Regions from separate parts of the Reyranella humidisoli genome, predicted to be linked through region 1. Evidence: predicted binding sites of a transcription regulator. Region 1 holds the regulator's gene; the other holds the start of a gene.
The links. Region 1 encodes PhoB, which activates phosphate uptake and scavenging genes when phosphate is short. Its sites were predicted from a motif close to TGTCATNNANCTGTCAT; they were not measured.
Positions count from the first base shown of each region.

Region 2: a site for PhoB is predicted at 2,001-2,017, ahead of ugpB (sn-glycerol-3-phosphate ABC transporter substrate-binding protein UgpB). Genes of this name have one in related genera too.

Region 1 covers NZ_JAHOPB010000001.1:1,503,407-1,510,924, forward strand. The annotation lists gene pstS (phosphate ABC transporter substrate-binding protein PstS) at 1-321, shown strand, start outside; gene pstC (phosphate ABC transporter permease subunit PstC) at 371-1,387, shown strand; gene pstA (phosphate ABC transporter permease PstA) at 1,392-2,264, shown strand; gene pstB (phosphate ABC transporter ATP-binding protein PstB) at 2,270-3,094, shown strand; gene phoU (phosphate signaling complex protein PhoU) at 3,127-3,852, shown strand; gene phoB (phosphate regulon transcriptional regulator PhoB) at 3,900-4,592, shown strand; gene KQ910_RS07380 (AmpG family muropeptide MFS transporter) at 4,754-6,145, opposite strand; gene KQ910_RS07385 (adenosine kinase) at 6,350-7,327, opposite strand; gene KQ910_RS07390 (DsrE family protein) at 7,344-7,518, opposite strand, start outside.
Region 2 covers NZ_JAHOPB010000001.1:1,869,759-1,877,276, reverse strand. The annotation lists gene ugpA (sn-glycerol-3-phosphate ABC transporter permease UgpA) at 1-458, opposite strand, end outside; gene ugpB (sn-glycerol-3-phosphate ABC transporter substrate-binding protein UgpB) at 611-1,930, opposite strand; gene KQ910_RS09220 (glycerophosphodiester phosphodiesterase family protein) at 2,063-2,755, opposite strand; gene KQ910_RS09215 (SDR family oxidoreductase) at 2,824-3,588, shown strand; gene KQ910_RS09210 (sodium:proton antiporter) at 3,588-5,006, shown strand; gene KQ910_RS09205 (50S ribosomal protein L11 methyltransferase) at 4,990-6,057, shown strand; gene KQ910_RS09200 (TonB family protein) at 6,259-7,311, shown strand; gene KQ910_RS09195 (hypothetical protein) at 7,324-7,518, opposite strand, start outside.

The DNA.
Region 1 (7,518 bases):
GACACGGTGCAGGCCGCCGCGGCGAGCGCCGACTGGAACTCCAAGCCGGGCTTCGGCGTGATCCTGGCCAACCAGCCCGGCGACAAGTCCTGGCCGATGGCGGCCGCGACCTGGATCCTGATGTACAAGAAGCCGGAGAAGATGGCGGAGTCGGCCGAGGCGCTGAAGTTCTTCGCCTGGGCCTACACCAAGGGCGACGCCATGGCGGACTCGCTCGACTACGTGCCGATGCCCCAGAACGTCGTCAACGACATCATGAAGATGTGGGCGGCGGAAATCAAAGACGCCAGCGGCAAGCCGCTGTACTCGCCGACGAACTAGATGGTGACGGGGCGGGTGGCGACACCCGCCCCTCTTTCTTGGGGGGCTTATGGCTTCGGGGGAGCGCGACGTGAGTGAGGTTGCATTGAAGGGCGCAAGCGCGCCGGCGGCGGCATCCGCCTCGCGGGCGGCGGTGCTCCGACGCCTGAGATTGACCGACACGATATTCCACGGGCTGACGCGCGGCGCTTCGCTGGCGGTGCTCGCCCTGCTGAGCGGCGTCATCATCGCCCTCGTCATCGGCGCGGCTCCGGCGCTCAGCACGTTCGGCTTCGGCTTCCTGTTCGACGAATCGTGGAACCCGGTGACCGAGCGGTTCGGCGCCCTGGCGCCGATTTTCGGTACCCTGGTCACGTCCTTCATCGCCATGCTGATCGCGGTGCCGGTCGGCCTGATGGTCGCCTTCTTCCTGACCGAGCTCTGCCCCAAGGTGCTGCGCCGCCCGATCGGCATCGCCATCGAGCTGCTGGCCGGCATACCCAGCATCATCTACGGCATCTGGGGCCTGTTCGTCTTCGCGCCGTTCATGCAGGAGCACGTGCAGCCGCTGTTCATCAATACCTTCGCCAATGTGCCCGTCCTGTCGACGATCTTCGCGGGCCCGCCCTACGGCATCGGCATGTTCACCGCCGGGCTCATCCTGGCGATCATGGTGCTGCCCTTCGTGACCTCGATCTCGCGCGACGTGTTCGACGCGGTGCCGCCGGTTCTCAAGGAAGCCGCCTACGGCGTCGGCTGCACGACCTGGGAAGTGTTCCGCTACGTCGTCCTGCCCTTCACGCGGGTCGGCGTCATCGGCGGCTTCATGCTGGGACTCGGTCGCGCGCTGGGCGAGACGATGGCTGTCACCTTCGTGATCGGCAACGCCCATCACATCTCGGCCTCGTTGTTCGCGCCCGGCACGACGATCTCGGCCTCGATCGCCAACGAATTCACCGAGGCGGTGGGCGACCTCTACACATCGTCGCTGGTCGCGCTCGGCCTCATCCTCTTCTTCATCACCTTCTGTGTGTTGGCGATGGCGCGCTACATGCTGATGCGCCTGCAGCGGCAGGGAGGGAAGTAAGACAATGGCTACTATTGCCTCCAAGACAGCCGCCCTGGACAGTCCGCTCTACGCGGGCCGCCGCCGCCGCAACGCCATCGCCAAGGGCCTGGCTTTCGCCGCCACGATCTTCGGACTGGGCTGGCTGGTCCTGATCCTGGGCATTCTGGTCTACAAGGGCATCGGCGGTCTCTCGCTCGCCGTATTCACCGAAAACACGCCGCCTCCTGGGGCCGCGGGCGGTCTGCTCAATGCGATCATGGGCAGCATCGTGATGACCGTCCTGGGGGTGATAATCGGCACGCCGATCGGCGTCCTCGCCGGTACCTACCTCGCGGAGTACGGCCGTCACGACAAGCTCTCGAGCGTCGTGCGCTTCATCAACGACATCCTGCTCAGCGCGCCGTCGATCGTGATCGGCCTGTTCGTCTACGAGATCATGGTGGCGCCGATGGGTCACTTCTCGGGATGGGCCGGCGCCGTCGCCCTGGCGGTCATCGTGATCCCCGTCGTCGTCCGAACGACCGAGGACATGCTGACCCTGGTACCCGACACGCTGCGTGAGGCGGCTGCCTCGATCGGCCTGCCGCGCGCCCACATGATCGTCCGCATCGCCTATCGCGCGGCGCAGGCGGGCATCGTCACCGGCATCCTGCTGGCCATCGCCCGCATCAGCGGCGAGACGGCACCGCTGCTGTTCACCGCCCTGAACAACCAGTTCTTCAGCATGAACATGAATGCGCCGATGCCCAGCCTGCCGGTGGTCATCTTCCAGTTCGCCCTTTCGCCCTACGCCGAATGGCAGAAGCTCGCCTGGACCGGCGCGCTCCTGATCACCGTCACCGTCCTGGGTCTCAGCATCCTGGCCCGTTCGCTCACCTCCGCGAGGAAATCCTGATGTCCATGCAATCCACGGAAACGCCCAGCGTCGCCGTTCCTGTCGCGACGCACGCGAAGCTCGACGTCTCCAAGCTTACGTCCAAGATCTCGATCAAGAACCTCGAGTTTTTCTACGGCGACAGTCGGGCGCTCAAGGGCATCACCATGTCGCTCTACGCCAACAAGGCGACGGCGTTCATCGGGCCCTCGGGCTGCGGCAAGTCGACCCTGCTGCGCGTCCTGAACCGCATGTACGACCTCTATCCCGGCCAGCGCGCCACCGGCGACGTGATGTTCGACGGCGACAACCTGCTGCGCGACGATCAGGACATCAACCTGCTGCGCGCGCGCATCGGCATGGTGTTCCAGAAGCCGACGCCGTTCCCGATGACGATCTACGAGAACATCGCCTTCGGCATCCGGCTCTACGAGAACTTGCCCAAGTCGGAACTGGACGGCCGGGTCGAGCAGGCCCTGCGCCGCGGCGCGCTGTGGGACGAGGTCAAGGACAAGCTGGGCGCCAGCGGCCTCAGCCTGTCGGGGGGCCAGCAGCAGCGCCTCTGCATCGCCCGCACCGTGGCGGTGAAGCCCGAGGTCATCCTGTTCGACGAGCCGTGCTCGGCGCTCGATCCGATCTCGACGGCGAAGATCGAGGAGCTGATCGACGAGCTGAAGAAGGACTACACGATCGTCATCGTCACCCACAACATGCAGCAGGCGGCGCGCGTCTCCGACTTCACCGCCTTCATGTATCTCGGCGAGCTGGTCGAGTTCGGCGCGACGGCGACGCTCTTCACCACGCCCAGCGACAAGCGCACCCAGGCCTACATCACCGGCCGGTTCGGCTGAGCCGGCACGACGAAGAAAAGAAGGGACAGACCATGCCCGAACATACCCTGAAGCGGTTCGACGAGGAGCTGGAGCGGCTGAGCGCCACGATCAGCGAGATGGGCGGCCTGGCGGAAAGCCAGCTCGCACGGTCGCTGGCGGCCCTGCGCGAACGCGATACCGAGGCGGCCGAGAAGGTGATTGTCGACGATGCCCGCGTCGACGCGCTCGACGAGGCGGTCCAGGAGCAGACCGTGCGTCTGCTGGCACTGCGTCAGCCGATGGCGGTCGACCTGCGCGTCATCCTGTCGTCGATCAAGATCGCGGCGGCGCTCGAGCGCATCGCCGACTATGCCAAGAACACCGCCAAGCGCAGCATCGTGCTCAGCCAGACGACGCCGCCGGCTGCGGCGGTGACCGGCATCGAGCGGCTCGGCCGGCTGGTGCGCGCCGCACTCAAGGACGTGCTCGATGCGTTCGCGCACGGCGACGTGGCCAAGGCCCGTGACGTGTGGGAACGCGACGAGGAGATCGACCAGGTCTACACCGGCTTGTTCCGCGAGCTGCTGACTTACATGATGGAGGATCCGCGCACGATCACCGCCTGCACGCACCTCATGTTCATGGCCAAGAACATCGAGCGCGCCGGCGACCATGTCACCAACATCGCCGAACTGGTGAGCTTCCGCTCCACCGGCCATGGGTTCGACGAGGCCCGGCCGAAGGGAAGTGCTGCGATCTACGCTACGCCGGACGCCCCGGCGGGGACCGCGCCGTGAGCATGACCGCCACCAGCCCCTCGCGCCGCGACGCGCAAACCTCGTCGATGAAGCCGCACGTGCTCATCGTCGAGGACGAGACGGCCCTAGTCGAGCTGCTGCGCTATAATCTCGAACAATCTGGCTTCAAGGTCGCCGTCGCCTACGATGGCGAAGAAGCGCTGCGCTCCGTCCAGGAGGACGTGCCCGATCTCATCCTGCTCGACTGGATGCTGCCGCTGATGTCGGGCATCGAGGTCTGCCGCCAGCTGCGCCGCCAGACGGCGACCGCCAACGTGCCGATCATCATGCTGACGGCGCGCGGGGAGGAAGGCGATCGCGTGCGCGGCCTCGACGCCGGCGCCGACGACTACGTTCCGAAGCCCTTCTCGCCCACCGAGCTGGTGGCGCGCATCCGCGCCGTGCTGCGGCGCATCCGCCCGGCGCTGGCCGACGAGGCGCTGTCCTATGCCGACATCGTCATGGACCTGGTGGCGCACCGCGTCACGCGCGGCGGCAAGCCGCTGCATCTGGGGCCGACCGAGTTCCGCCTGCTGCGCCATTTCATGGAGCATCCGGGCCGCGTCTTCTCGCGCGAGCAGCTGCTCGATTCGGTGTGGGGCAAGGACGTCTATGTCGAGGCGCGCACCGTCGACGTCCACATCCGACGCCTGCGCATCGCGCTCAACGGCGAGAGCCATGCCGATGTGATCCGTACCGTCCGCGCCGCGGGCTATGCGCTGGACTCCACGCCGGGCTGACGCGCCCGGTTTTCCACACGGTCCTTAACGGTTCTGTAGCGTCCGGCGCCTAGACAGGGTCTGCCCGTTCCGCGCCGGCAACCCCACGCCCCGCATCGGAACGGGCCGGTCCCCCGGCTCGGCCACGATACCCGCAGCCGACTTACTCACCCCTTCTTCCGTCAGGAAGGAGGGGTTTCTTTTTCAAAGTGGCGGCGGACGATCAACGCCAGCACCAGCGCCGGCAGGCCGAGCAGGGCGGTGTAGACGAAGAAGATCGCGTAACCGCCGAACTTATGGGTGGCCGAGAACTCTTCCTGGAGTTTGTCGACGACCCAGCCCGAGGAGCCGCCCAGCAGCTTGCCGGGCAGGGTCATGATCGAGGTGAACAGCGCGTACTGTGTCGCCGTGTAGGCCGTGTTGGTGAGGCCCGACAGGAAGGCGATGAAGATCGAGCCGGACATGCCGCCCACCAGGTTGTCGATGCTGATGGCGACGGTGAGGATCATCAGGTCCGGCTGGCCGACCCAGGCGAGCCACGAGAAGGTGAGGTTGCTCGCCGCGATCAGGAAAACCGCCGGCGCCAGCAGGCGCGCCGCGCCGACGCGGAAGACCAGGGCGCCGCCCAGCAGCGCGCCCAGGATCGTCATGACGAACCCGTAGATCTTGGAGACGTCGGCGATCTGGTCCTTGGTGAATCCCATGTCGATGTAGAACGGGTTCGCCATCACGCCCATGGCGATGTCCGACAGCCGGAACAGGCCGATGAACAGCAGCAGCAGCAGGGCCATCCAGCCGTAACGCGCGAAGAAGTCGACGAACGGGCAGACGATGGCGCCGTAGACGAAGATCAGCGCCTTGCGCGACCAGTCCGGCATCGATCCGAGACCGGCGGCGAAGGAGGCGACCTTGCCTTCGAGTTCGGTCGTGCCGGTGGATGCGCGCCGTTCGGGTTCCGAGATCAGGAGGGTCGTCGCAATGCCGACGAGCCCGAGCGCTGCCATGGTCTGGTAAGCGGCGGTCCACGAGACGAACTGCGCCACATAGAGCGCGCCTGCGCCGGCGGCGAGAACGGCGATGCGATAACCCAGCTGGTAGGTCGCGGCCGTCGCGCCCTGCAGGCTGGCATCCGTCGACTCGATACGGAGGGCGTCGAGGGCGATATCCTGCGTCGCGGATGAAAAAGCGACGACCAGCGCGAACACGACCATCCACCACAGGTCGGTGCGCGGGTCGCAGAAGGCCATGGCGAGCAGGCCGCCGGCGATGCCGGTCTGGGCCAGCAGCATCCAGGAGCGGCGTCGACCGAGCCATCGCGTGAGCAGCGGCAGCGGCACGCGATCGACGACTGGCGACCAGACGAACTTGAAGGAGTAGGTGATGCCGATCCAGCTGATGAAGCCGATCGCGGTACGGCTGATGCCGTACTCGCGCAGCCACGCCGATAGCGTCGAGAAGACCAGCAGGAACGGCAGCCCGGCCGAAAAGCCGAGGAACAGGAACTGGACGACGCGCGGATGGCGGTAGGTCGCCAGCGACTCGCGCCAGCCGCGCGCCTGCGCGTCTGAGTTCATGCCTCCCTCCGACCGTTGGCCATCACAGCTGACAACGGGAGAGGAAGAGAAGGATCCCTCGCTTCGCTCGGGATGACACTTTTGGTCGAACTTGCACGAGGCGCCGATGCCGAAAACAGTGTCATCCCGAGCGAAGTGAGGGATCCTTGAGTCATGTGCATCGCCCTATGTAGATTCGGGGAGGTGCCCGCAGGACGGTTTGGCTCAAAGCAGGCCCTTGAGCGCCTGCTCGGGACGCGCGCCGACATGGGAGATGACCTCGGCGGCGGCGATGCCGCCCAGCCGCGCGCATTCGGCGAGCGGCTTGCCGTGCGTGAAGCCGAACAGGAAACCCGCGGCGTAGAGGTCGCCGGCGCCGGTCGTGTCGACGACCTTCGAAACCGGTGCGGCCGGGACTTCGTAGGTCTCGCTGCCCTTAATCACGACCGAGCCCTTCTCGCTGCGCGTGAGGGCGGCGATTTTCGCCTCCTTGCGCGCTTCAGCGAGCGCTTCCTCGAAGGTCTCGACCTCGTAGAGTGCTTTGATCTCGGCTTCGTTGCCGAACAGGATATCGACCTTGTTGCGGACCAGGTCGCGGAACTCCTCGCGGTAGCGATGGACGCAGAAGGAATCCGAGAGCGTGATCGAGACCTTGCGGCCGGCGGCGCGCGCGGCGTCGAAGGCCTTGAGCACGGCCTGCTTGGCGGCCGGTGCATCCCACAGATAACCCTCGACATAGGTGACCTGCGCCGAGGCCACCAGCTTGGCGTCGATGTCGACGGGGCCGAGGCCCGTGCAGGCGCCGAGATAGGTGTTCATCGTGCGCTGCGCGTCGGGTGTCACCAGGATCAGGCAGCGCGCCGTCGCGGGGCCTTCGGTCGCCGCCGGAGTCGCAAAGGATACGCCGGTCGCCTTGAGGTCGTGGCCGAACACCTTGCCGAGCTGGTCGTTGCGCACCTTGCCGATATAGGCGCCCTTGCCGCCGAACGAGGCGATGCCGGCCATCGTGTTGCCGCAGGAGCCGCCGGACATTTCGATGCCGGGACCCATCCCGTCATAGAGCTGCTCGGCGCGCGCTTCGTCGATCAGCATCATGCTGCCCTTCACCAGCCCGTGCTGGCCGAGAAAGGCTTCGTCGGAACGAGAGATGACGTCGACGATGGCGTTGCCGATTCCCAGCACGTCGAAGGGGGCGGATGTCATGAAGTCTCCTACAGCGTCAAAGCGATACCAGGTGCATGCCCGGCTTGGTTTCTTCCAGCAAGGTGACGAGGCCGGCCACCGCGAACGGTATGTCGGCCCGCAGGCTCGCACGATCGATGTCGAGCGATCGCAGGCCCATTTCGCACACGATGAGCCGCGCGCCAAGCTCGACACAGGCCTGCAGCAGCGTC
Region 2 (7,518 bases), 370 kb from region 1:
CCGTTGATCACGTAGTTGAATTCGATGCCGATGCCCTGGAGCATCCAGGCGACGATGCCGACCGAGGGATTGAACAGGAACCCCCACAGGACGCCGGCGACGGCCGGCGCCACCGCATAGGGCCAGACGAGAAAGGCCTTGTAGCCGCTGGCGCCGCGGACGACCCGGTCCGCCATCACCGCCAGCAGCAACGAGAGCGCGAGCCCGATGGCAGCGACCAGGAAGCTGAACACGATGGTCAGCCGCGCGGAGTGGTAGTAGCCCGGATCGTTGAAGAGGTGGATGAAGTTGTCGAGGAAGACGAACTTGGTGTTGCCGCCGAAGGCGTCCTCGATCAGCACCGACTGGTAGATCGCCTGGCCGGACGGCCAGAAGAAGAAGACCAGCGTGATGAGGATCTGCGGTCCCACCAGAAGGTAGGGCAGCCAACGCTCGTTGAAGGTGACGCGCTTTTCCATGGCTCAGAGACGCGCCCCGCTTTCAAATCTCCTCTCCCCCGCTAGGGGGAGAGGCTGGGTGAGGGGGCGACGCACTTCCTGTACCCCCCTCACCTAACCTCTCCCCCTGACGGGGGAGAGGAACATGAAGAAGTTCACAGACAAGGCCAACCCTACTTGTTGGCCGCTTCGAAGCGCTTGAGCTGCTCGTTGCCCGCCTTCACGGCGTCGTCGAGCGCGGTCTTGGCGTCCTTCTTGCCCGACCACACGTTCTCGAGCTCGCCGTCGACGATGTCGCGGATCTGCACGAAGTTGCCGATGCGCAGGCCCTTCGAGTTGGCCGTCGGCGGATTGAGCGTCAGCTCCTGGACGGCCACCTCGCGACCCGGAAACTTCTTGTAGAAGCCTTCCTTTTCAGTCGCTTCGGCGGCGGCGGTCGTGATCGGCACGTAACCCGTCTCCTGATGCCACTTCGCCTGCACCGGGGTGCTGGCGAGATAGTTCATGAACTTGGCGACGCCCTTGTATTCGGCCGCCGGACGGCCCTGCAGCACCCACAGGGTGGCGCCGCCGATGATCGAGTTCTGCGGCTTGGGCGCAACGTCGGGCGAGTAGGGCATCATGCCGATGCCGAACTTGGACGCACCGCCCAGCGCCTTCTCGATACCCGCCGCAGAGCCCGACGAGGCGATGTGGAAGACGCAGTCGCCGGCGGTGAACAGCGCCGTCGACTTACCCTCGCGGCCGCCATAGACGAAGGTCTTGTCCTTGCCCCAGTCGGCCAGCATCTGGATGAACTTGACGCGCGGAGCGTCGTTGAACTTCAGCTCGATGTCGGTGCCGCCGAAGCCGTTGTCCTTGGTCGCGTAGGGCAGGTTGTGCCAGGCGCCGTAGTTCTCGATCATCGTCCAGGTCTGCCACTGCGGGGTGAAGCCGCACTTGGCGCCGGCCGCAACGGCCTTCTTCGCCATCTCGCCCAGCTCCGGCCAGGTCTTCGGCGGCTTGTTCGGGTCGAGACCCGCCTTCTGCAGCAGCTCCTTGTTCCAGTAGAGCACCGGCGTCGAGGAGTTGAACGGCATCGACAGCAGCTTGCCGTCCGGTGTGGAGTAATAGCCATAGACCGGGCCGATATAGGCCTTGGGGTCGAACGGCTCCTTGGCGTCGGCCATGAGCTGGTAGACCGGATAGACGGCGCCCTTGGCGGCCATCATGTTCGCGGTGCCGACCTCGAACACCTGCACGATGTGCGGCGCCTGCTTGGCGCGGAAAGCCGCGATCGCCGCCGTCAGGGTCTCGGTATAGGAGCCCTTGTAGACCGGGTTCACCTTGTACTCGGTCTGGGACTTGTTGAAGCCGTCGGCCAGTGCGTTGACCGTATCGCCCAGATTGCCGCCCATGGCGTGCCAGAACTGGATTTCGGTCTGCGCCAGGGCTCCCTGTGCGCTTACCAGAACCGCCGCAGCCGCGACGGACGAAAGCAGAATCCGTGTCATATCGAACAAACCTCCCGATGAAACTCCGCCGTTGTATCGGCGGGCGGCAAGACTGCCGTGTGTCTTATTTGTTTCAGTCTGATGACAGAACACCAAGACTGCGCACCGAGCGCAACCCCCAAATGGTCGGACCTAGGCGAGGGCGGCCAGGATCACGTCCGGCGCGTCGCTGATGACGCACTGCACGCCCATGCCGACAAGCGCACGCGCCACGTCCCCGTCGTTGATCGTGTAGACGCTGAGCAGGTAGCCGGCCTTGCGGATCTCGACCGCCCGCACGGCGGTCAGCCGCTTTCCGTTGGTGTTGATGCCGACCGCCGACACCGCCTCGGCCCGGACCTGCCAGTCGTCCTTCACCTCGTCGATCAGCAGGGCGCGCGCGAACTCGGGCGCCGTCTCGCGGGCGGCGGCGAGCGAGGCGTCCCTGAAGCTCGACAGGAGCGGCGCCGGCAGCTTTGCCGGCCACAGCTTGCGAAGGGTCGCGACCGTGACGCGCGCCGTCTCGGCCTCGCGGCCCTCGCACGGCTTGATCTCGACGTTGCAGCCGAGGCCCAATTCGGCAAAGCAGGCGATCGCCTGCTCGAAGGTCGGCACCGACGGCGGCAATTCCGCCGCGGTCATCTCCGAGGCGAGCCGGTCGACCCCGGTCGTCCGCTTGAGCGACGAATCGTGCATGACGATGGGCACGCCCTCCTTCGTCAGCTTGACGTCGATCTCGACCCAGGTGGCCCCCCGGCGATGAGCCTCGCGGAAGGAATCCAGCGTATTTTCCGGCGCATAGGCCATGGCCCCGCGATGACCGACGACTTTAGGCAGTTGCAGCATTTGGGAATCCGAAGCTAACTCGGCTGTCGCAATAGCCGAATGTCCACTCCCTGTCCCGCCCGATCCGCATGACCACTTTTCCCGACAAGTTCCGACTGGATGGCCGTACCGCGCTCGTCACCGGCTCGGCCCGCGGCCTGGGCTGGGAAATGGCCAAGGGACTGGCCGAGGCCGGCGCCCGCGTGCTGCTGCACGGCCGCTCGCACGCGCGCCTGGCGCCGCGGCTGGCCGAACTGCGGGCGGCCGGGCGGGCAACCGACGGCGTTGTGTTCGAGATGGCCGACCGCACGGCCATGCAACTGGCACTCGCCGGCGCCGGCCCCATCGACATCCTGATCCACAACGTCGGCGAGCGGGACCGCCGTCCCTTCTCCCAGATCGACACCAACGATTTCGCCCGGCTGGTCGACACCGACCTGTCGGCCGGACAGGCGCTGATCCGGCTGGTCGTACCGGGCATGGTCGACCGGGGCTGGGGCAGGCTGATCCTCGTGACGTCGATCGCCGCCACACTCGCGGCGCCCGGCGCCTCGTCCTACATCGCGGCCAAGGCGGGACTTGCCGGCCTGGCCCGCGCCCTCGCGGCCGAGCTCGGCGACAAGGGCATCACCTCGAACACGATCTCCCCGGGCTTCTTCGCCACCGAGACCAACGAGGCGCTGATCGCCTCGACCGCCGGGGAACGCATGCGCCTGCGTTGTCCGGCCAGGCGCTGGGCCGATCCCTCCGAGATCGCGGGCGCCGCGATCTTCCTCGCCTCCCCTGCCGCGAGCTACGTCAACGGACACACGCTCACCGTCGACGGCGGCGTCACAGCAACCTACATGGTCTGATGAAGATTCGCGATCTCCTTGCCGGCGCACTGACGCTCGGCCTCGCACTGCCGGCATTCGCGGCCGGCACCGATGCGCCGGCGATCGACGGACGCCATCTCGGTCTCACCTGGCTGATCCCGTTCGTCGGAATCCTGCTGTCGATCGCCATCCTGCCGCTGGCGGCGCCGAGCTTCTGGCATCACCATTTCGGCAAGGTGTCCGCAGTCTGGGCGGCCCTGATCGTCATTCCCTTCGCCATGATCCATGGCGTGCCCAGCGCCGTCTACGAGATCATCCACCTGCTGCTGCTCGACTACATTCCCTTCATCGTGCTGCTGCTGGCGCTGTTCACCGTGACCGGCGGCATCCACATCAAGGGCAACCTGCACGGCTCGCCGTCGATGAACACGGCCCTGCTGGCGATCGGGACCGTGCTCGCGGGCTGGATGGGCACGACCGGCGCCTCGATGCTGCTGATCCGTCCGATGATCCGCGCCAACGACGACCGGCGGCACAAGATCCACGTCTTCGTGTTCTTCATCTTCCTGGTGTCGAACATCGGCGGCGCGCTGACGCCGCTCGGCGATCCGCCGCTGTTCCTCGGCTTCCTGAAAGGCGTCAGCTTTTTCTGGACGACGACTCATCTGTTCAGCGAGATGCTGGTCTGCGCCATCGTGCTTCTGGCGCTGTTTTACGCGATCGACAGCTACTGGTACCGCAAGGAAGGCCGACCCCGACGCGACCCCACCCCGGAAACGCCGGTGCGGATCGAGGGTGGCATCAACATTATCCTGCTTGCGATGATCGTGGGCGCCGTGCTGACAAGCGGGACCTGGAATCCCGACATCCATTTCACGGTCTTTCACGTCACGCTCGAATTGCAGAACGTCCTGCGCGACCTGGCCCTGGTGGCGATCTGCTTCCTGTCGCTGCGCCTGACCTCGCGGAAGTCCCGCAGCGACAACGGTTTCAGCTGGGGCCCCATGCTGGAAGTCGCCAAGCTGTTCGCCGGCATCTTCATCACCATCGCGCCGGCGATCGCCATCCTCAAGGCCGGCAAAGACGGGGCGCTGGCGCCGCTGGTGGCGCTGGTGACGAACCCCGACGGGCAACCCAACGACATCTGGTACTTCTGGCTGACGGGCATCCTCTCCAGCTTCCTCGACAATGCGCCAACCTATCTCGTCTTCTTCAACCTGGCGGGCGGCGATGCCGGGGTGCTGATGGGCGCCCTCGCCAGCACGCTGGCGGCGATTTCCTGCGGGGCGGTGTTCATGGGCGCCAACAGCTATATCGGCAATGCGCCCAACTTCATGGTCAAGGCGGTCGTCGAGGAAGCCGGCATCCGCATGCCGAGCTTCTTCGGCTACATGGCCTGGTCCAGTGCCATCCTCCTGCCGCTCTTCGTGGTGCTGACCTTTGTCTTCTTCCGCTGAACTGCTGAAGCACCTCTCGGCCCCGGAGATCGCCGAGCGTCTCGCCACGGAACCGGCCCGCATGGCGCAGCTGGCGAAGCTGCTGCTCTCCGGCGGCGAGATGCAGCGTGCCGTCGATCTCGCGAACAGGGCCCGTGAACTCGCACCCGACGATCCCGAAGTCGAACGGATCGTGAAGCTCGTCCTCAGTCGAAGCGTGCCGGAATGGCACCGCGCGATCCTGGCCGACGAGGTCCGGAACGCTGCCTACGATGCGGCGCTGCGACGAGCCGTGCGCGCCGGCTCGCGGGTCCTCGACATCGGCGCAGGCTCGGGCCTCCTCGCGATGATGGCCGCACGCGCCGGCGCCACCACGGTCGTAAGCTGCGAGATGAACAGGGCCATGGCCGGCGTGGCGGCCGAAATCGTCGAGCACAACGGCTACGCCGATCGCATCAGCATCGTCGGCAAGCATTCCCGTCAGCTCGCGGTCGGCGCCGACCTGGCCGAGCCCGCCGACATCCTTGTCTCGGAGATCGTCACCAACGACCTGCTGGGCGAAGACGTCCTGGGATGCATGGAAGACGCCGTCGGCCGACTGACGCGGCCGGATGCCACGATCATTCCCTCGCATGGCGCCGTCCGCATCGCCCTGGCGTACTACGGCAAACTCGCCAAGCGGCAACTCGCGTCGGTCCAGGGGTTCGATCTGTCACCGATGAATGTCTTCGACGGGCGGATCGATCTCGCGGCCGGCAACGAGACGCTCGAACTCAGGAGCGAGCCCGCCGATCTCTTCGCCTTCGACTTCGGGTCCGGCGGACCCTTCGACAACCATCGGGCGTCTGTCGCGCTGACCAGCTCGGGCGGTGCCGTGAACGGCATCGTCCAGTGGATCTGGCTTCGCATGGATGCCGACGGGGTCTACGAGAACAGACCCTCTCCGGGGGCTTCCTCATGCTGGGGCGTGATGTTCCAGCCCCTGCCCGCCCCCCTCGAGATGCGGCCGGGCGAAACGCTGACCGTGCAGGGAGCCCGCGACAGGACCGCACTGTGGATGTGGGTCGCGTAGGGCCGCGCGAATTCCACAGAAATTCATCCGTGATCTCAAGGGGATAGCGGACAAGAAGAGGCGCTGCTTTTGCTCTAGACTGCGTTCCTCCTCCTTCCCCTTCCCGGCGTCCTTCGAGTCGGGGAGCCAAGTCTCCGGCGAAAAGCTGTAGAACGCCCCGTGGCCCACGCCGTAAGCGCCTCCTTCCAACGTTCAAGCCGCATGTCGCCCGTCGCGCTCGCGCTGGCGATCCTGCTGCATGTGCTCGTGGTCGCGGTGTTGTGGTGGCTGTCGCAACAGAAGCCTCCGACGCCGCCGGTCGAGGAGGCGATCAACGTCACCTTCGAGGAGCCGAAGCCGCCCGAACCGCCGCCGCCGCCTCCGCAACCCCAGCCGCCCGCGGCACAGCCGCAGCAGGTCCCGCTTCCGCAGACCCTGCCGCCCAACTTCCCGGTCATCCGCCCGCCGGCGCCCGTCACGGCGGACAAGCCGACCCAGGTGCCGCCCACCGACCAGGTGTCGAAGGAAGCGTTGGCGCCACCGCCGCCGCCGGAGAGCAAGGAAGAGACGATGCTCCGGCCGGAGCCGGAAGTCGCGGCGCCCCCGCCGACACCTACGCAGCCGACGCCGCCGGTCGAGGCGCGGGTCCAGCCGCCGCCTGTGCCGACCCCGGCGCCCCAGCCGGCGCCGGCCGACAAGCCCCCGCCGGAGCCCCCGACCGAGCAGGGGCTGAAGAAGGCCCCGACGCCGCCACCGCCGCCCGCGCCGCAGCCCCAGCCGCCGAAGCAGGCCGAACCCGAGCCGACGCCCAAGCCGATGCCGCAGCAGCAGGCGCTCGCAACGCCGCCGCGACCGCCGCCGCCGGCACCGAAGCCCGAGCTGAAGCCGTCGCCGCTGTCGACCGCGCCGGCGAAGCGGCCGCCGTCCGGATCCACGGCCGAGCCGCCCTCGCAGCACACCTTCGTCAATCCCGCGGACGCCTATGCGCGCGCCCGCGTCGCGGACAATTACCTGGCCCAGGTCCTGCGCAAGATCGTGGGCTTCCGCTACCAGTCGAACACCCAGAAGCGTCAGGGCGTGACCGTCGTGCGGATCGTCATCGCCCGCGACGGGCGCCTGCTCGACGCGACCGTCATCAGTTCGAGCGGCGAACCGGAGTTCGACAACGGCGTGCTGGCCGGCGTGCGCGCCGGCGCGCCCTACACGCCGCTGCCGGACAACATCAAGGGCGCCAGCGCCCCCTTCGACCTGCCGCTGGTTTCGATCCGGCGTTAGCCAGGGACGGGCTCACCGCTCGTATCCCATCAGCTCGAACGTCTCGCGGCACGATTCGTAGATCGCCTTCTTCTGCCGGTCGTTCAGGATTTCCGCCGCAGGCCGGCGGTCGGCGCGCTGCACCGTCTTCGCCCGCGGCAGCGGGCCGTCGAACCGCAGCCCGGACTTCGCCAGCACGGCCTGGAACGACCCGGGCAGGTCCTCCTG